4 regions of the Zoogloea sp. JDB1 genome follow, and region 2 is predicted to be linked to each of the others. Evidence: predicted binding sites of a transcription regulator. Region 2 holds the regulator's gene; each other region holds the start of a gene.
What was found. Region 2 encodes sigma-54, which starts transcription at its own class of promoters, with help from an activator protein. Its sites were predicted from a motif close to TGGCACGCTTNCTGCTNA; they were not measured.

Region 1: the regulator sigma-54 is predicted to act here: its motif matches at 3,138-3,155, upstream of nirB (nitrite reductase large subunit NirB).
Region 3: the regulator sigma-54 is predicted to act here: its motif matches at 1,014-1,031, upstream of AC1PPK_RS22465 (pilin).
Region 4: the regulator sigma-54 is predicted to act here: its motif matches at 3,540-3,557, upstream of AC1PPK_RS23210 (PEP-CTERM sorting domain-containing protein).

Annotation. Positions count from the first base shown of each region.
Region 1 is NZ_CM161496.1:5,137,777-5,142,671, forward strand. It holds gene AC1PPK_RS23375 (barstar family protein) at 1-203, shown strand, start outside; gene nudB (dihydroneopterin triphosphate diphosphatase) at 200-673, shown strand; gene AC1PPK_RS23385 (cysteine-rich CWC family protein) at 636-848, opposite strand; gene AC1PPK_RS23390 (Hsp20/alpha crystallin family protein) at 990-1,406, shown strand; gene argB (acetylglutamate kinase) at 1,551-2,450, shown strand; gene AC1PPK_RS23400 (disulfide bond formation protein B) at 2,531-3,031, shown strand; gene nirB (nitrite reductase large subunit NirB) at 3,374-4,895, shown strand, end outside.
Region 2 is NZ_CM161496.1:1,296,848-1,301,742, reverse strand. It holds gene recA (recombinase RecA) at 1-58, shown strand, start outside; gene recX (recombination regulator RecX) at 84-533, shown strand; gene lptB (LPS export ABC transporter ATP-binding protein) at 520-1,242, shown strand; gene AC1PPK_RS05700 (RNA polymerase factor sigma-54) at 1,258-2,718, shown strand; gene hpf (ribosome hibernation-promoting factor, HPF/YfiA family) at 2,735-3,058, shown strand; gene ptsN (PTS IIA-like nitrogen regulatory protein PtsN) at 3,218-3,703, shown strand; gene hprK (HPr(Ser) kinase/phosphatase) at 3,672-4,607, shown strand; gene AC1PPK_RS05680 (PsiF family protein) at 4,693-4,895, shown strand, end outside.
Region 3 is NZ_CM161496.1:4,950,003-4,954,897, reverse strand. It holds gene AC1PPK_RS22470 (ferredoxin--NADP reductase) at 1-572, opposite strand, end outside; gene AC1PPK_RS22465 (pilin) at 1,093-1,551, shown strand; gene ampD (1,6-anhydro-N-acetylmuramyl-L-alanine amidase AmpD) at 1,697-2,302, shown strand; gene AC1PPK_RS22455 (phosphoethanolamine transferase) at 2,244-4,049, shown strand; gene AC1PPK_RS22450 (lytic transglycosylase domain-containing protein) at 4,646-4,895, shown strand, end outside.
Region 4 is NZ_CM161496.1:5,101,039-5,105,933, reverse strand. It holds gene rimO (30S ribosomal protein S12 methylthiotransferase RimO) at 1-996, shown strand, start outside; gene AC1PPK_RS23220 (patatin-like phospholipase family protein) at 1,005-1,952, shown strand; gene AC1PPK_RS23215 (FAD-binding oxidoreductase) at 2,019-3,425, shown strand; gene AC1PPK_RS23210 (PEP-CTERM sorting domain-containing protein) at 3,656-4,396, shown strand; tRNA gene AC1PPK_RS23205 (tRNA-Ala) at 4,548-4,623, shown strand; tRNA gene AC1PPK_RS23200 (tRNA-Glu) at 4,642-4,717, shown strand; tRNA gene AC1PPK_RS23195 (tRNA-Asp) at 4,788-4,864, shown strand; tRNA gene AC1PPK_RS23190 (tRNA-Glu) at 4,876-4,895, shown strand, end outside.

The sequences.
Region 1 (4,895 bases), 1.8 Mb from region 2:
ACATGTCCTGGATGGAGGCGGACGGCTACGTGCTGGTCCTCGACCATGCGGATGCCTTTGCCGCCGCCAACCCGGCCGATTTCGGCACAGCCCTGACGATCCTGCAGGAAGCCTCCGACGCCTGGCGGGAGGACGGCGTGCCCTTCTGGACCCTGGTCGGCATCACCGCCGACGGCATCGCTTGGTTGCGCAACCTGGAATGAGCGAATACAAGCAGCCTGTCTCGGTGCTGGTCGTGATCCACACGCCAGGTCTGGATGTTTTGCTGCTGGAACGGGCCGGCGGCAATGGCCTGTGGCAATCGGTAACCGGCAGCCGCGAAGACGACGAGAACCTGACCGTCACCGCGCTGCGGGAAGTCGCCGAGGAGACCGGCATCCAGGCATCGCCCGACGCGCTGGTGGACTGGCGTCTGTCCAACCACTTCGTGATCCTGCCGCGCTGGCGCGGCCGCTATGCGCCAGGCGTGACCCACAACACCGAACACGTCTTCAGCCTGTGCGTGCCAGAGCGCATTCCCGTACAACTGGCTGCCGACGAGCATACCTCAGCCGTGTGGCTCCCATGGCAACCCGCCGCAGACAAGGTCTTCTCCTGGACCAACCGGGACGCCATCCGCCTGTTGGAATGCCGTCTCAACGGCGCCCTGCAGCCTCCGCTATCCGGCGCTTGAGACAGTCCGGGCAATAGCAGGCGCCGACATCACCAGCCGGGATCGCTGGCACATCCAGCAGCGGCGGAAAATCCGCACACCAGCATTCCAGCAGGCCGGCATTCATCCCGCAGGTGAAGGCCGCCCCGCAGGCCGGGCACACATTGGTGGTCGGTACGTTCTTGTTCTGCTCCATCGTTTTGCTCCGTTTGATCCATCTCAAGTCTAGCGCGGATCACCATCGCCACGCCTTGAACCGGGCCAAGCCCCTCCCTATATAACAATCAGGGAGGGCCGTCAGCCCTCGGGTAAGCCAACCAGAGCAAGGAGACGACACATGAGCAACATCACTCGCCGTGACCCTCTTGACGATCTGTTCCGCGGCTTTTTCGTGCGCCCGGTCGAATATGCTGGAGCCCCCGTCGAGGCGCCGCAAATGCGCGTGGACGTGAAGGAGGCCAACGATGCCTACCAGGTGCATGCTGAACTGCCGGGCATCAAGAAAGAGGACATTCACGTACACATCGACGGTCCTGTCGTGTCGATCAGCGCCGAACGCAAGCAGGAGAAGGAAGTGAAGGAAGGCGAACGGGTACTGCGCACCGAGCGCTACTTCGGCGAGGTGTCGCGCAGCTTCCAACTCGGCGCCGATGTTGATGAGGCCAAAGCTTCGGCCAAGTTCAGCGATGGCGTCCTTGAGCTGACACTGCCGAAGAAGGCTCCGGCCCAAAGCAAACGCCTCGTCATTGAATAGCATGCATCGGCGGCGGCATCCAGCGAACACCAAGGCGGGAAGAGCGATCTTCCCGCTTTTTGTTTCAATCTTCGTGCTTTTTGTTTGAGTGCCGGCTCATTACAATCGCGAGCACACCAAAACAACCCTGCGCTGCAACACATCATGACCGCTCCCATCGACACCTCCGACCTGACCCCGGCCCAGAAAGCCGCCATCATCGCCGAAGCCCTGCCCTACATCCGCCGCTTCCAGGACAAGACGCTGGTCATCAAGTACGGCGGCAACGCGATGACCGACCCGCACCTGAAGGCCTGTTTCGCCCACGACGTGGTGCTCCTCAAGCTGGTCGGCTTCAACCCGGTGGTGGTGCACGGCGGCGGTCCGCAGATCGAGAACATGCTGTCCCGCGTCGGCAAGAAGGGCGAGTTCGTGCAGGGCATGCGCGTCACCGACGCCGAGACCATGGAAGTCGTGGAGATGGTGCTGGGCGGCCAGGTGAACAAGGAGATCGTCAATCTGATCAACCAGGCTGGCGGCAAGGCCGTGGGCGTGACCGGCAAGGACTCCAACTTCATCCGCGCCAAGAAGCTGATGATGGAAAACAAGGACGCGCCGGGCGATCTGATCGACATCGGCCAGGTCGGCGACATCACCCAGATCGATCCGAGCCTGATCTCCTTCCTCGACAAGGGCGACTTCATCCCTGTCATCGCGCCGATCGGTGTAGGCCCTGACGGCGAGAGCTACAACATCAACGCTGACGTGGTAGCCGGCAAGCTGTCCGAAGTGCTGAAGGCCGAGAAGCTGGTGCTGCTGACCAACACCCCGGGGGTACTTGACAAGGACGGCAAGCTGCTGACCGGCCTGACCCCGCGTCAGATCGACGAACTGGTGGCCGACGGCACCCTGTCCGGCGGCATGCTGCCGAAGATCGGCTCTGCCCTCGACGCCGCCCGCAACGGCGTGAAGAGTGTGCACATCATCGACGGCCGCGTCGAACACTGTCTGCTGCTGGAGATTCTCACCGACCATGGCGTCGGTACGATGATCAAGAGCAAGTAAAACACACCACCTTTGCGGAACTCCGGGGCACGGCGGGCACTCTTCATCTGCCCCTGGCCCCGGTTTTCCGTTTGCTATCCATGCCCACCCACCAAACCCGCCCCCTCGCCCTCGCCCTCTTTGTCGTCTGCAGCAGCCTGCTCGCCTTCGGCCTCTACCTCCAGCACGTGAAGGGCATCGAACCCTGCCCGATGTGCATCATGCAGCGTTACGCGCTGCTGGCCTGCGGCCTGATCGGCCTGGGTGCCGGTCTGCACAACCCGGCCACCAAAGGGCGCTACGTTTGGTCGGCCCTGCTCGCCGTGGCCGCCCTCGCCGGTGCCGGCGTAGCGGCGCGCCAATCGTGGATCCAGTGGTATCCGCCGACGGTCTCCGAATGCGGCCCCGGTCTGGAATACATGCTGGAGAGCTTCCCGCTGTCCTCCGCGCTGCCGATGATCTTCCGCGGCGCCGGCGACTGTTCGGTCGTGGACTGGACCTTCCTCGGCCTGTCCATCGCCAACTGGTCCTTCCTGGCCTTCACCACCATCCTGCTCAGCCTCGCCGTGCATCTGCTGCTGCACCGCAAGTCGATCGCCTGATCCTGCGCCCCAGCGCAGGGCGATGCGCACCAGCCAAGTGCGCATCGCGCCCCTCCCGCACACCCCGCCCCCGTTTCTCCCCAGTATTTACCTGATCTGGGCGCAGTGGCACGGCCATTGCTAATAGCCATCCGACAAATGTGCGCATGAGGCAATAAAGACGTTGCCGCACTGCGCACTACCTGAATCCAGGTGCTTGCGCGCCGCCCTCCGAGGCTGGCGACGCGGTCCGGCCAACGACGGCCCCGCCGCGATCAACGACGATCTCTCTCCTGCTCAAGGCTTACCCGCCCGCATCGGTCCTGTGCGTCCGGTCCGGGGAGAATCAATGTCGGAGGAATCATGCGCAAACAGAAACTGGTCATGGTCGGCAATGGGATGGCAGGCGTCCGCACGCTGGAAGAGCTGCGGAAGATCGCCCCGGACATGTACGACATTACGGTCTTCGGTGCCGAACCGCACCCCAACTACAACCGCATCCTGCTCTCCCCGGTGCTCGCCGGCGAGATGACCATCCAGGACATCATCCTCAACGACCTCCAGTGGTACGCGGATAACGACATCACGCTGCACCTCGGGGCTCGCGTCACCGAGATCGACCGCCGCAACCGCTCCATCGTCGCCACCGACAAGGACGGCCAGCCGATCACAGTCGATTACGACCGCCTGCTGCTCGCCACCGGCTCCACCCCCTTCATGCCGCCGATTCCGGGCAAGGAGCTGCCCGGCGTGATCTCCTACCGGGACATCAAGGACACCGACGAGATGATCGACGCGGCGGCCAAGTACCAGCACGCGGTGGTCGTCGGCGCCGGCCTGCTGGGCCTGGAGGCCGCCAACGGCCTGGCCCTGCGTGGCATGGACGTGACCGTGGTACATCTCTCAGACTGGATCATGGAGCGCCAGCTCGACCGCACCGCCGGCAAGATGCTGCAGGCCGCCCTCGAAGCCAAGGGCATGAAGTTCAAGCTCAACGCCCAGACCGCCGAGCTGGTACAGGGCGAATCCGGCCGCGTCTGCGCGATCAAGTTCAAGGACGGCGACAGCCTCCCCGCCGACCTCGTCTGCATTGCCGCCGGCATCCGCCCCAACGTCGAGCTCGCCGAGAAGGCCGGTATCCACTGCAACCGCGGCATTGTCGTCAACGACACGCTGCAGACCTACGACCCGCGCATCTACGCCGTCGGCGAATGCGCCAACCACCGGGGCACCGCCTACGGTCTGGTGGCACCGCTGTTCGAGCAGGCCAAGGTTGCCGCCAATCACCTCGCCATGTACGGCATCGGCCGCTACCAGGGCTCGGTGACCAGCACCAAGCTGAAGGTCACCGGCATCGACGTGTTCTCCGCCGGCGACTTCTCGGGCGCCGAAGGCACCGAGGACATCGTCCTCCACGACCCCGGCATGGGGGTCTACAAGCGCCTGGTGCTCAAGGACGACAAGCTGGTCGGAGCCGTGCTGTATGGCGACACCAAGGACGGCGCCTGGTACTTCCAGCTGCTGAAGGACGAGCAGGACATCCACGACATCCGCGACAACCTGGTGTTCGGCAATTCCCACCTGGGCGACGTCGGCCACAAAGGCAACAGCCTGGCCGCCAGCATGCCCGACAACGCCGAGGTGTGCGGCTGCAACGGCGTCTGCAAGGGCACCATCGTCAAGGCCATCAAGGAGCAAGGCCTCTTCACGCTGGAAGACGTACGCAAACACACCAAGGCCTCCAGCTCCTGCGGCTCCTGTACCGGCCTGGTCGAGCAGATCCTCGCCTCGACAATCGGCGGCGCCTACCAGCCGGCCGACTCCAACAACAAGGCGGTGTGCGGCTGTACCGACCATTCCCACGGCGAAGTTCGCAAGGCCATCC
Region 2 (4,895 bases):
GGCCGTCGGCCTGCCCGAGATGGCGGCGCTGCCGCCGGCGGCAGCTGCAGCGGCCTGACGACGCGGACGAGAACGCTACGCCGATGGTCGCAAGCCTGCATGAACGCGCCCTGCGCTGCCTGGCCCAGCGGGAACACTCCCGCGCGGAGCTGGCGCGCAAGCTCGGCGCGCTCGGCAGCCCCGAGGAGGTCGATGCCGAGCTCGACCGCCTCGTGGACCTCGGCCTGTTGTCCGATGCCCGTTTCGCCGACGCCTACGTGCGCGCCAAGGCCAGCCGCTTCGGCGCCGCCCGCCTGAAACTGGAACTGAGCCGCCGTGGCGTATCCTCCGAACTGATCGGCGACGCGATCGACGAAAACACCGGCGAAAGCGAACTCGAACGTGCCCGCGACATCCACCGCCGAAAATTCACCACACCACCCGCAGACGCGCGAGAATGGGCACGGCAGGCGAGATTCCTTCAAGGTCGCGGCTTTTCCACCGAAATCATTCGTAGAGTCCTGAAAGAACACCCCGGCGATGAGCCTGCTTAAAGTCAGCAACCTACGCAAGAAGTACAAGGCCCGCACGGTCGTTCACGACGTTTCCTTCAACGTCGGCAGCGGCGAGGTCGTCGGTCTGCTCGGCCCCAACGGCGCCGGCAAGACCACCTGCTTCTACATGATCGTCGGTCTCGTGGCCGCCGACGGCGGCGAGATCACCCTCGACGACGAGGTGCTGACCCATCGCCCGATCCACCAGCGCGCACGCCTGGGCCTGTCCTACCTGCCGCAGGAGATGAGTGTCTTCCGCAAGCTGACGGTGGCCGAGAACATTCAGGCCGTGCTCGAGTTGCAGAGCCTCTCCAAGGCGCAGATCGCCAGCCGCCTTGACGAGCTGCTGAACGAGCTGGGCATCGAGCACCTGCGCGACAGCACCGCCATCTCCCTGTCCGGCGGCGAACGCCGACGCTGCGAGATCGCCCGTGCCCTGGCCACCGACCCGCGCCTGATCCTGCTCGACGAACCCTTCGCCGGCGTCGACCCGATCGCCGTCATCGACATCCAGAAGATCATCCGCTTCCTGAAGGACAAGGGGATCGGTGTGTTGATCACCGACCACAACGTCCGTGAAACCCTCGGCATCTGCGACCGTGCCTTCATCATCAACGCCGGCGAGGTGCTGGCCAGTGGCCGCCCGGACGAGATCGTTCACAACGAACAGGTCCGCCAGGTATACCTCGGCGAGCACTTCAGGCTCTGAGGCCCGATACGACTCATGAAGCCCAGCCTCCAGCTAAAACTCTCCCAGCATCTCGCGCTGACACCTCAGCTGCAGCAGTCCATCAAGCTGCTGCAGTTGTTGACCCTCGAACTCAACCAGGAGATCGAGAAGATCCTCCTGGAAAACCCCATGCTCGAGCGGGAAGAGCCCGAGGGCGACCTTGGCTCGAGCCGCGTCGAGGCCCCCGGCCCCGTGGCGCCGGCAGGCAGCGAAGCCGCGCACGAACGCGAGCAGGAGCAATCCCGGGAGTCGGAACGCGAGCGCGAACCGGACCATGATTTCGACAGCAGCGGCGAAGCCGGTGAATGGGCTGCAGCGGGCAGTGGTGGGCAACGCGACGACGATGACGAGACCGACTTCCAGGAGTTCCAGGCCGCCGTGCCGTCCCTGCGCGACCACCTGGACGCCCAGGTTGCGCTGACGCCGCTGTCCGACCGGGACCGGGCGCTGGTGCGCTTCCTCATCGAGGCCCTCGACGACGACGGCTACCTCAGCCAGGATCTGGCCGATCTGCTGCCGCTGCTGCCCCCCGAACTGGAAATCGAACTGGACGATCTCAAGATCGCCCTGCGCCAGATCCAGAGCCTGGACCCGGCCGGCATCGGCGCCCAGGACGTGGGCCAGTGTCTGGCCCTGCAGTTGCACACCCTGCCCCCCAGCGAGGCCCGTGAACTGGCCATCGCAATCGTCAGCGAGCATCTCGAACTGCTCGCCGCCCGCGACTTCCTGAAGATCAAGCGCGCACTGCGCTGCAGCGACGACACCCTGCGCGAAGCCCACGCCCTGATCCTCGGCCTCAACCCGCGCCCCGGTGCCCAGTTCTCCCAGGCCGACACCCGCTACGTGGTGCCCGACGTGGTGGTCCGCAAACAGCGCAGCAACTGGGTCGTCAGCCTCAACCCAGATGCGATGCCGCGTTTGCGCATCAACCAGCTGTATGCCCAGATCCTGCGCGACAACCGTGGCGCCAGCGGTTCCCTGTCCAGCCACCTGCAGGAGGCGCGCTGGCTGATCAAGAACGTGCAACAGCGTTTCGACACCATCCAGCGGGTTTCGCAAGCGATCGTTGACCGCCAGCGCCAGTTCTTCGATTATGGCGATGTGGCAATGCGACCGCTGACCCTGCGGGAAATTGCCGAACAACTGGATCTACACGAATCCACCGTTTCGCGGGTGACCACCCAAAAGTACATGGCCACACCGCGGGGCATTTTCGAGTTCAAGTATTTTTTCGGCAGTCACGTTGCCACCGACAGCGGTGGGGCTGCTTCCTCGACGGCGATTCGGGCGCTGATTCGCCAGCTCGTGGGAGCGGAAGACAAGAAGAAACCCTTGTCCGACGCCAAGATTGCCGAGTTGTTGGGCCAGCAGGGTATCGTCGTGGCTCGTCGGACAATTGCAAAATACCGCGAGTCCCTCGATATTCCGCCGGTCAGTCTGCGCAAAACCATCTGACAGAAAGGTAGCAACCATGAACCTCAACATCACGGGGCATCACGTCGAAGTTACGCCGGCCATCCGCGAGTACGTCACGAGCAAGCTGGACCGCGTGATCCGTCACTTCGACAACGTCACCAGCGTCGGCGTGATCCTCTCGGTGGAAAAGCTGCGTCAGAAGGCCGAAGTCACCGTGCACGTGCGCGGCAAGGACATCTACGTCGAGAACGAAGATGCCGACATGTACGCAGCCATCGACGGGCTGATCGACAAGCTTGATCGTCAGGTCCTGAAGTACAAGGACAAGACCAGCGACCACGGTCACGACTCCCTGAAGCAGCACCTCGCCGAGTCCTGATTCCCGGCGTCGAGTAATACCCTTTTCCCCGGGACCGTTGTGGCTATAATGCGCCCCAATTGACACAACGGCCCCGGCGGCCTCCGCCTCCGGATCTTCCTGAATCGCCTTTCACCGGCAACCTGTGTCGGCCCGTTCCGCACACGGGAGAGTCCTCGCATGAACCTCATCGCCAAACTTCTGCCGCCGACCAATGTAGTCGTCGGACTCGAGGCGAGCAGCAAGAAGCGCGCTTTCGAGCAAGCCGGCCTGCTGTTCGAGAACAACCACGGCATCGGCCGCAGCACCGTCTTCGACAGCCTGTTTGCCCGCGAGAAGCTCGGCTCGACCGGCCTCGGCCAGGGCATCGCCATTCCTCACGGCCGTATCAAGGGCCTCAAGGAGGCGCTGGGTGCGTTCATCCGCCTCGCCGACCCGGTTCCCTTCGACGCCCCCGACGGGCGTCCCGTATCGATGCTGTTCGTGCTGCTGGTACCCGAGCAGGCCAACGAGCACCACCTCCAACTGCTGTCCGAACTGGCTCAGATGTTCAGCGACCGCAGCTTCCGAGAACAATTAATGAGCGCGCCCGATGCCCAGGCCGCCCATACCCTTTTCGCCCAATGGGGCAGCCATGCGTCAGACGACGGTCAGCCGGCTGTTTGACGACAATCTGGAGCGCCTCCGGCTGCGCCATATATGCGGCAGCCTGGCGACCCGCATTTCGGTCTCCGAAGACCGTATCTGGCCCGCCGACATGGTCGGCCACCTCAACCTGATCCACCCGGACCGCCTGCAGATCCTCGGCGCCTCCGAGATGGCTTGGGCCCGCCGCCAAACCCGCGAGAAGGTCATCCACCACGTCCGGGAGATTCTCTCCTACGCCCCGCCGGCGCTCATCGTCGCCGACGATGAGGAGATCCCGAGCATCATCCGCACGCTGTGCGCGAACGAGGACATCGCCCTCTTCGCAAGCCCGCTGCCGTCCGCCAACGTCATCGACCTGCTGCGCAGCTACCTGTCGCGACAGTTAGCCGAAAGGGTCGCGCTGCACGGGGTGCTGATGGACGTGCTGGGCCTCGGCGTGTTCATTACCGGCGACTCAGGTGCCGGCAAGTCGGAACTGGCGCTGGAACTGATTTCCCGCGGCCACGGTCTGGTGGCCGACGACATCGTCGAGTTCTCGCGCATCGCCCCGACCGTACTGGAAGGACGCTGCCCCGAATTACTGCAGGACGTCATAGAGGTGCGCGGTCTCGGCATCCTCAATATCCGCACGATATTTGGCGAAACGGCCTGCCGGCGGAAGATGAAGCTCAAGCTGGTGGTCCACCTGCAGCGCCGCCAACCGGGCCAGGAAGACCCGCTGCGCCTGACCCTCGACGGCGAACAGCAACCCATTTTAGGCGTGCCGGTGCGCCGTGTCGTGTTGCCGGTTGCGGCCGGCCGCAACCTCGCCGTACTGCTCGAGGCCGCCGTGCGCTCGACGATCCTGCTGTTGCGCGGCATCGACTCCACGCAGGAATTCGTCGACCGCCAACGTCGCGCGATGGAAGAAAGCGGCTTCTAGCCGCCGCTGCCACAACTCGTCGCAAACGACGCATCGACGCACCTCTCCACCGTCAATTGCGGGTCTCACGGTACGTTTGTGATCCGTGCGCAATGCCGACAAACCGTCCATACGAGAAGAGTGGCATGATGAAAAAATGATATTGAGCGTCGTCATTTCTCTGTTTGCTGCCGGCCTGGCCCCCGCAGCCTTTGCCACGACAGGCCAGCAGAACGAGATGAAGTCCTGTAACAAGGAAGCCGACGAGAAGGCACTGAAGGGCGACGAACGCAAAAAGGTCATGAGCGG
Region 3 (4,895 bases), 2.0 Mb from region 2:
CCGGCAACGGTGTCGTCGCGGGTGGCGACCGGCTGGTAGATCAGCTTGTGGCCATGCTCGGCCCACAGGGGATGGTCCTGCAGGGCGGCTATTTCCGTTTGGTAGGCGAGGTCGTCGGCATTGCGCGCGCAATGCACCAGGATGAGGCGTTCGAAGCGCGTCCAGGTGCTCTCATCCTGCAGGATCGCCAGGTAAGGCGCCAGACCCGTACCGGTGCCGAGCATCCACAGGTCACGTCCATCGGCAAAACGGTTGGTGGTGAAGAAGCCGAAGGGCTGGCGCTCCATCATCAACTCGTCGCCGACCTGCAACTGCTCCAGGCGGGACGTAAAGGCGCCGTCCGGCACGATGATCGAGTAGAACTCCAGGTGGTCGTCCCAGGTTGCCGACGCCATGGAGTACGCCCGCCAAACCGGCACCCCGTTGGCCTGGTGCAAGCCGAGGCGCGCGAACTGCCCCGGCACGAAGCGGAAACCCGCCTCCCGGCTGATCCGGAAGGACAGCAGCCGCGGGCTCCAGCGGTGCAGCCACAGGATGCGTGCCGGAAGGTACTTCTCGTTGGGGGCGTCCATCGAGTCTCTCCTTTTCAGGTCTGTGGGGAGAATTCAATCGCTCATCGCCGATTCGACCGTCTGGGGGCAGAGGAATTCGCCACAGGGATGTTTCCCTCGCTCGTGCTATGGCAGGTGTCCATGCCATTTTGGCGTGGGCATGAATACGCCATTGGGGTGGCCAAGGGGAGATGGGGTGGCCGGACGCCGCTGGCCTACCTGTAAGGGAGTGGGTTCAGGTTGGACTTGAAACGGTTCAACTCGAACCTGAACGGGTTCCCTTGGAGCTGAACCCGTTGCCCTTTTGGTACTTCGCCACGTCCAGGACTGACGAATTCTGGCAGGGGGTGACGAAAAGCGTCACATGAAAGATGGGTTCCCTGGGGAGGCAGGAGCCGGTCAGGCCGCTTGGAAACTAGCAATGGCTTGTTTCAAAATGAAAAAATTGAAATTGGTAAAATTTGGCACGCTGGTTGCCTATATCAGCACGTACGAGGCAACAGCCCGCACCAACCAAATTTCAACGAGTGGAGATCACATCATGAAAAAGCAAAGCGGTTTTACGCTGATCGAACTGATGATCGTCGTGGCGATTATTGGCATTCTGGCTGCTGTGGCGATTCCGCAGTATCAGGACTACACGGCGAAGGCGAAGGCGTCAAATATGATGACTTCGATTGATGGGTTGAAGGCAGCAGTTGCCCTTTGTATCCAAGAGCAAGGCGGTGTTGCTTCGAATTGCAAGGATGGCGTAGATCCCATCAAGACTTTTACTTCGACCAAGGAAATCAAGTCCGCAACAGTCGCTGCCGGTGGCAAAATCACTGTTACCTTCCAAAGCGGCATTGGTACAGGTGTTGATGGACAGACCGTGACCTTGACGCCGGATAACACGACTGATGCCAATACTATCGTGTGGACCGTAACTACTGACGTGACTAATGAAGCGGTGAAGCAAGCTCTGTTGAAGAACAACAAGACGGCAGCAGCTGCTAGTTAATTATTTGATTAGTTAGTGGCTGATTATTTCTCCATGCAGGCCCGAGAGAAAATTCTCTCGGGCTTTTTTCTGCAGTGTGCATCGGTTTCGGCTAGGTCTCACCCATAGCTCTCCGTGTGTACGCTCTTTCTGGCTATCCTATTCTGTGCAAGTGGTGTTGTCTCCTAATCACGATCTCCGTCCTAAAATGCTTGTCAGGCTGATCGTCATCCACGCAATCAGCTTGCCCCCTGGACGGCATGGCGGTCGATGTGTCGAGCAACTCTTTACAAACACTCTTGATCAGGCCGAACACCCTTTTTTTGAGACGATCAAGGATTTGAGGGTGTCCGCCCACTACTTCATTCGTCGCACGGGAGAGGTGATTGTGTTCGTCCCCCCCGAACTCAGGGCATGGCATGCGGGCGTGTCCAGTTGGCGGGGAATGTCGCGTTGTAACGATTTCTCGATCGGGATAGAGCTTGAAGGGGGCGACGAAATTCCTTTTGAGGTCGTGCAGTACTCGGCGTTGGCCGATGTGATCGCCGATTTATGCCAACGGTTCCCTATTCAGGGGGTTACCGGGCACCAACATATTGCGCCGGGGCGTAAGACTGATCCTGGTCCGCATTTTTCCTGGCAGCGGCTGCGTGACGCCCTGGAGTCGGCGGGTGCGCATCGCGCCGCCGAGCTGGTCGAGCCGCAGGATGAGCATGAAGCGGAATGGATCGATCGATGGCCTTTCCCCTTGGCTGGAAGGCCTGCCAGCTGATCGCATGCTGAACAAACGGGCTTTCTTTTTTGCCATTTGTACGCTCAGTTTGAGTCCCACCATCCTGACGTTGTGCACCGCAGGAGGTGTTGACGCCATGCAGTCTGATTGGCGTATCGACACCCTGCTGATTGCGTTGGCGAGTTGTGTGCTGTTGCTGACCCTGCCGCGTCGTCTGTGGTTGGGGGGCGTGATGTTGGCTCCATGGGTGTTGCTGGCACCCTTTGAGTGCTTCTATATCCTGAACTACGGTAAACCGAGTGATGTCCATGTGCTGGGAATCCTGTCGGAGACCAATCCGGAGGAGGTGCTTGGCTATCTGGGGCCGAAGTTGTTTCTCTTTGGGGCCAGTTTTCTGGCTGTCGCAACCCTTCTGTTCGTGGTAATTAATCGGGCGCGTGAGCAGGATTGGAAATGGCCGTTGCGTATCCGTTCTTGGGCGGTATTCATTAGCATCAGCTTGCTGGCTATGCCTGTTGCTGCCATCGTTTTTGATCCCATGGATGCTTCCATTCATGGTAATGAGCGAGAAGATCCAAACGAGAGTCTAAGCGAAGCAGGTCTTAGCCCGTCACTCACAAGGCTGGCAAATCTATATCCTTTGGGAGTGCCATTACGTTTCTATTCATATTGGCGCGAACGAAGTACGCGTCAAAGTTATCAGGCCCGGATCGAACGGTTTCGTTTTGGTGCAAGCCTCGCCAGTCCGGCAAAGGAGCGGCGTATTCACGTGCTCGTAATCGGCGAGACAGGGAGGCCGGATCGTTGGCAGCTCAATGGCTATCCAAGAGAAACCACGCCGCGCTTGATGCACCAATCCAATCTGGTGAGCTTCAGCGATTTCATATCACCTTGGGCGTGGACACGAATGGCTGTACCGGTGATTCTGACCCGCAAGCCTGCAACGAACCGAAGCGCCTTCTTTCCTGAGCGATCGCTGATCTCCGCGTACCGGGAAGCAGGTTTCAAGACCTATTGGCTTTCCACCCAAAGCCCGTTGGGCGTCCATGACAGCTCCATCGCTTTGCATGCAGCAGAAGCGGACGTCACGCGTTTCTATAATCTTGCCAATTACAAGTTGAGAGGTGGAATGGATAGTGATCTGCTCGCGCCTCTTGATGAGATTCTAGGTTCCGGTGAGTCCTTGCAGTTGATTGTTCTGCACACGCTCGGTAGCCATTTCAACTACAGCCACCGTTACCCTGCCGCTTTCGATTATTTCCGACCATCTCTTAATGATCTGTCACGCGCTGACCTGCATGACCGCAGCCAGCGTATTGAGATGGGAAATGCCTACGATAATTCGGTTCGCTACACAGACCATTTTCTTGCTGAAGTCATCGCACGACTGGAGAGGACGGGGGCCACGGCCACGTTGTTCTATGTGGCCGATCATGGGGAGAATCTGTTTGACGGTGAGTGCGACGAGAGCGGCCACGGTCATCAGACCGAGCATGATTTCCGGGTGCCCGCCTTGTTTTGGTACTCCGAGCGGTTCGCCCAGACATTTCCGCATAAAGTTGAACTCGCCCAAAGCAGGCGCCATGCTCGGTTGTCGACGACATCCGTTTTTGCGTCGATGCTTGAATTAGGTGATGTCCAGCTTACGGGAGACGCCTTAGCTTCCAGTTTCATTCATCCGGCGTGGACGCCCGCTCCCAGAGTGACTCAGACTGGCCTTGATTTTGATCGGTCAGGCCGGGATGCAAGGTGTAGATCACTTGTGGCCATCCGCAAAAAAAATTAAGGCCTGAAAGCAATGTTGAACGTTGTTTTTTGCTATGGCTCAGGAGGCTTGGTGAGGGCCGGGCAGGCGTAGATGTTCCCTTTGTCAGTGCATACCGCCGCGTCTAGCCATGTACAAGCGTGTGGCCCGGCAATGCTTGATTTGCCGTGGGCGCTGTCCGGGGGCGTCAGCCTGCAAGGTATTTTTTATAATGCTTTGTGGATTAGTTTGCGCAGGGTGAACTCGGGTTAGATTGACAAAACCCAGTCGAATCAATAGAATGCGTTTCGTCTGCATTTTTTGGCGCAAAACTCTTGTTACAAGTCGGTGCCTGAGCTGCCGCATAACCGGCCTTCTTCCCCCCGGTTACTGACCTGTCCGAGGTCTGGCTCGGTACTTTTTTTGGCACGCTGTCTGGTTGCATCAGCGTGTTTGGATCAACCCCTGGCGACCTAGTCCTTCGAGCGCCGTCGGCCGGTTTGGTTGGCTGACGAGTTGAACCCGGCCCTGTTTTTTCGAGGGCTGTCGGGTGATACAAACGGATTTTCTGTCCCTGCTGTCCTGGGGGCGGTTGTGCGCGCGCGTTTGCTGGACTGTGGCCACAGAAAGGAGAGCCCATGTTCGCAACTCGTATCGCGAAGTTCGCACGTCACGCGGCTTCACTCATGCTTCACTTCGCCCACGGCGGTCTTCTTGTCGCGGGTCTCGTCCTCACGCTGTTCGTGGCATCCCGGATTGCCAATCACGGTGTGCAGGGTTTGTCCCTTGATAGTTTGACCGGTAGTACCGAAGTACCTGTCTCTGCTGTTGCCGAAGCGGCTGCGGAGCCGGAGGCTGACATCATCCAGGCGGCAGAAAGCGTGTCGC
Region 4 (4,895 bases), 1.9 Mb from region 2:
ATGCACGAGGTGCACAAGCACCTGCCCAAGCCCCACGATCCTTTCATCGATCTGGTGCCGCCGCAGGGGATCAAGCTCACGCCCAACCACTACGCATACCTCAAGATTTCCGAAGGCTGCAACCATCGCTGCACCTTCTGCATCATCCCGTCCATGCGCGGCGACCTCGTCAGCCGCCCGATCGGCGACGTGATGCGTGAGGCCGAAAACCTCGTCAATGCTGGCGTCAAGGAACTGCTGGTGGTGTCCCAGGACACCAGCGCCTACGGCGTCGACACCAAGTACCGCACCGGCTTCTGGGGCGGCAAGCCCGTCCGTACCAAGATCTACGACCTCTGCAACGCTCTCGGCGACCTGGGCGTGTGGGTGCGCCTGCACTACGTGTATCCGTACCCCAGCGTGGACGAACTGATCCCGCTGATGGCCGAAGGCAAGATCCTGCCCTACCTCGACGTGCCCTTCCAGCACGCCAGCCCGCGCATCCTCAAGGCCATGAAGCGTCCGGCCAGCACCGAGAACAACCTCGAGCGCATCCGCCGCTGGCGCGAGATCTGTCCTGATCTCACCATCCGCTCCACCTTCATCACCGGCTTCCCCGGCGAAACCGATGCCGATTTCGAAGAACTCCTGCAGTTCCTCGAAGAAGCCAAGCTCGACCGCGTCGGCGCCTTCGCTTACTCGCCGGTCGAAGGCGCAGCGGCCAACGATCTGCCCGGCGCCGTGCCCGAAGAGATCCGCGAAGAGCGCCGCATCCAGCTGATGGAGTTCCAGGAAGATATCTCCACCGAGCGCCTGGAGCGCTTCATCGGCCGAGAGATGACCGTCCTTGTGGACGAAATCGACGAGGAGGGCGCTCTGGCCCGTTCGCCTGGCGATGCGCCGGAAATCGACGGTCTGGTCATCATCCCCGCCGGCGAAAATCTGGAGCCCGGTGAATTCGCCCGCGTGCGCATCACCGACTGTGACGTGCACGACCTCTACGCCGAGCCGATCTAGGTCATCCCATGAAGCGCGCACCCCGCATCGGCATCGCACTCGGTAGCGGTTCCGCGCGGGGATGGGCGCATATCGGCGTGTTGCGGGCGCTGGCCCGCGAAGGCATCGAGCCGACCATCATCAGCGGCTGTTCCATCGGCGCCTTCGTTGGTGCCGTGGCCGCCGCTGGCGACGTCGAAAAACTCGCGGTCTGGGTCGAAAGCCTGGGCTGGCAGCGCGTCGTCGGCCTGATGGACATGGGCCTGCGGGGTGGGCTCATCAAGGGGGATCGGCTGATCGCCTTCTTCGAGCGCCAGTTTGTCGACCGGGATTTCACCGCGCTGCCGCACCAGTTCGGCTGCGTCGCCACCGATCTGCACAGCGGCCACGAAATCTGGCTGCGGGAAGGTAGCGTCTCCGCGGCCGTGCGCGCGTCCATTGCGCTACCCGGGCTCATCGCCCCGGTCTGGCAGGACGGCCGCCTGCTCGTGGACGGTGCCCTCGTCAATCCGGTACCGGTATCCCTCGCCCGCGCCATGGGCGCTGACCTGGTCATCGCCGTCGAGCTCAACTCCGACGTGGTTGGTTGGGCCTGGCGCAACCGGCCGCCGGCAGGGAAGGGAGGGAGTAGCGGCAATGGCAACGGCAACGGTGTGCCCCACTGGTCCCGCAAGCTCCTCGCGCGCTTTGGGCGCAACGGCAACGGCAACGGCGATAACGATGACGGTCAAGCACCGGCGATCGATGGCGAAGAACTCCCCTCCATGCTCAGCGTGATGCAGGACAGCATCTCCATCATGTCCGTCCGCATTGCCCGCAGCCGCATGGCCGGCGAACCCGCCGACGTGCTGATCTCCCCGCGCCTTGCCCAACTCGGGCTGATGGACTATCACAGAGGCGCCGAAGCCATCGCCGAAGGCGAGGCTGCCGTCGAAGTCGCCCTGCCGGCCATCCGGCGCGCCCTGGAGCAACGCTGATACAGCCTGTTTTCCGGCAAACCGGCGGGGCCATGTTTTCTCCTTCTGCCTAGCGAGTTCCACCCCATGTCTGCACTGATAGACTCCCTGCGCGAAATCGTCGGCCCATCCCACTGCCTGTCTGTCCACCATGACATGGCGCCTTTCCTCACAGACTGGCGCGGCCGCTACACCGGCGCAGCGCAGGCCGTCGTCTTCCCCGCAGATACTGCAGAAGTGTCCGCGGTCGTACGAACCTGCGTGGACCGTGGTGTGCCCATCGTGCCCCAGGGCGGCAACACCGGCCTGTGTGGCGGCGCCACACCGCTGGCCGACGGGCTGGCGGTCGTGGTCAACCTGTCCAGACTGCGGCGCATCCGCCGGGTCGACCCGGCCAACAACGCGATTACCGTGGAGGCTGGCACGCCGCTGGCCATCGTCCAGGCCGCGGCGCTGGAGGCCGACCGTTTCTTTCCCCTGTCCCTTGCCAGCGAAGGCACCTGCGAAGTGGGCGGCGTCATCTCCACCAATGCTGGCGGCGTGCAGGTGCTGCGCTATGGCAACACCCGCGAACTGGTGCTCGGGCTGGAGGTCGTCCTGCCCGACGGCCAGGTCTGGAACGGCCTGCGCAGCCTGCGCAAGGACAACACCGGCTATGACCTCAAGCACCTCTTCATCGGCGCCGAAGGCACCCTCGGTATCGTCACCGCAGCTACCCTCAAGCTTTTTGCCCGTCCGCGCAGCAGCGTCACCGCCTGGCTGGCAGTTGCCAGTCCCGCCGCAGCGGTCGCGCTGCTGTCGCGTCTGCGCGGCATGGCCGGCGACCGGGTCACCGCCTTCGAACTGGTCAGTCGGACCTCCCTCGAACTCGTGCTGCAGCACATCCCCGGTACCCGTGATCCCCTGCAGGTGGCCTACCCGTGGTACGTGTTGGTCGAACTGACCGACACCCTCCTGGATGCCGGCCTGGCCGAACTCCTCGAGGCAGAGGTTGCGACGGCGATTGCCGATTCCGCGGTTCATGATGGCGTGGTTGCCAGCTCCGAGAGCCAAGTTGCCGCACTCTGGTCCCTGCGGGAGAACATCTCGGAAGCGCAGAAGCGGGAAGGCTTCAGTATCAAGCACGATATCTCCGTGCCGATCAGCGCCATTCCCGAGTTCCTCGAACGGGCAGGGGAGGCCCTCCGGTCCGCCCATCCGGGCGTCCGCATCGTCGCCTTTGGCCACCTGGGCGACGGCAATCTCCACTACAACCTGTCGCGCCCCTTGCGCGAAGAGAATGATGCCTTCATCGGCGGCACGGCTGCAGTGGGTCGTATTGTCCATGACCTGGTGACCGCCCTGGATGGATCGATCTCTGCTGAGCACGGGATCGGCCAGCTGAAGCGAACTATCCTGCCGGCTTACAAGTCAGGGATTGAGCTGGAATTGATGCGCAGCATCAAAACATCGCTGGATCCGGCAGGGTTGATGAACCCCGGTAAAGTCTTATGACGTCAGGAAAAACGGGTTTGTGCTGAAGGCTTTGTGTCAGGATTTTTTACACATGCCACTTGGGCGAGAAACCCAGCATGAGTTTCTTTAGTGATTCCGCGGAGTTAATGGAAATGGCACACCACTTGCATTTGTTTCTTTCGTGATAAGTTTCATCAGCCCCAAAGTCGTATGGGATGGTGAGCAGTCCTCGAAATCAACCCTGTGAATCCAGCGGAAAGGGCTTAAGCATGATCAAGAAGCAACTCGCAGTCGCCATCGGCGCAGCACTCACCTTTGGTGTAGCCAACGTCGCCAACGCCGGCGTTTTCACCTCCACCGCCAATCTCAACGGCAACTTCAACATCAGCGGTTTCGCCGATGCCAACCCCAACACCTACCAGATTCAACTGACCGGCCTCACCGGTCTGGTCGATCTCTACGTGCCGAGCACCGGTCTCGTCAGCGCCGAGCGCCAAGGTACTGTCACTGTCAATTACGGTGGCGCGGTTCCGCTGGTCTCCTCCACCCCGAGCTGGATTTCTCTCGGTACGGGCGCCATTACCACCAGCGGCCTGACCGGCACGCACTTCGTGTATGACTTCACCAACAACACCTTCACGTCCGACGGCTCGGCCGTGAGCGGTGGCAGCTTCACCGGCAGTGCCAGCGCCCTCAACCTGCTGCTCGGCAACATGTTTGGGCCGCTTGGCGCGACCATCGGTACCGGTAGCGTGTCCGTGGTTCACTCCCTGGGCGGTGGCAACTGGACCATCGACGTCACTGAAACCGATGTCGGCGGCACCGGCTTCAGCGGTATTTTCGCTGCGCTGGATGCGGCTCCCGGCAGCCTGACCGATGGCAAGATCGACGGCACTTTCTCGATCGTCAACGGTGGTGTCCGTGTAACCGTTCCTGAGCCTGCCTCCATGGCCCTGGTTGGCCTTGGCTTGGCTGGCATGGCTGCTCTGCGCCGTCGCAAGGCTGCCTGATCGGCTTCCTTTCCCCGGAAAGGTCCCAAAACCCCGCCTCAGGCGGGGTTTTTTGCGTCCAGGTGGGGCAAAGTGTGGTTCAGAGGTGCCCTTGATGCAAAAAGGGGTTTACAAACAGTAAATAAGTAACTAGAATGCGCACTTCTTCGACGGGGGTATAGCTCAGCTGGGAGAGCGCTTGCATGGCATGCAAGAGGTCAGCGGTTCGATCCCGCTTACCTCCACCAAGAAGACGGCAATATCGGGTCCCCATCGTCTAGAGGCCTAGGACACCGCCCTTTCACGGCGATAACCGGGGTTCGAATCCCCGTGGGGACGCCAAGGATTCAAGTCCTGCAGCAGCAAGCAGGCAGTTTCAGCCCAGACAGGCTGGAGCAGAAGGTTGCAGTGTGGAGTGGTAGTTCAGTTGGTTAGAATACCGGCCTGTCACGCCGGGGGTCGCGGGTTCGAGTCCCGTCCACTCCGCCAACAGTTTGTAGGTCCCCATCGTCTAGAGGCC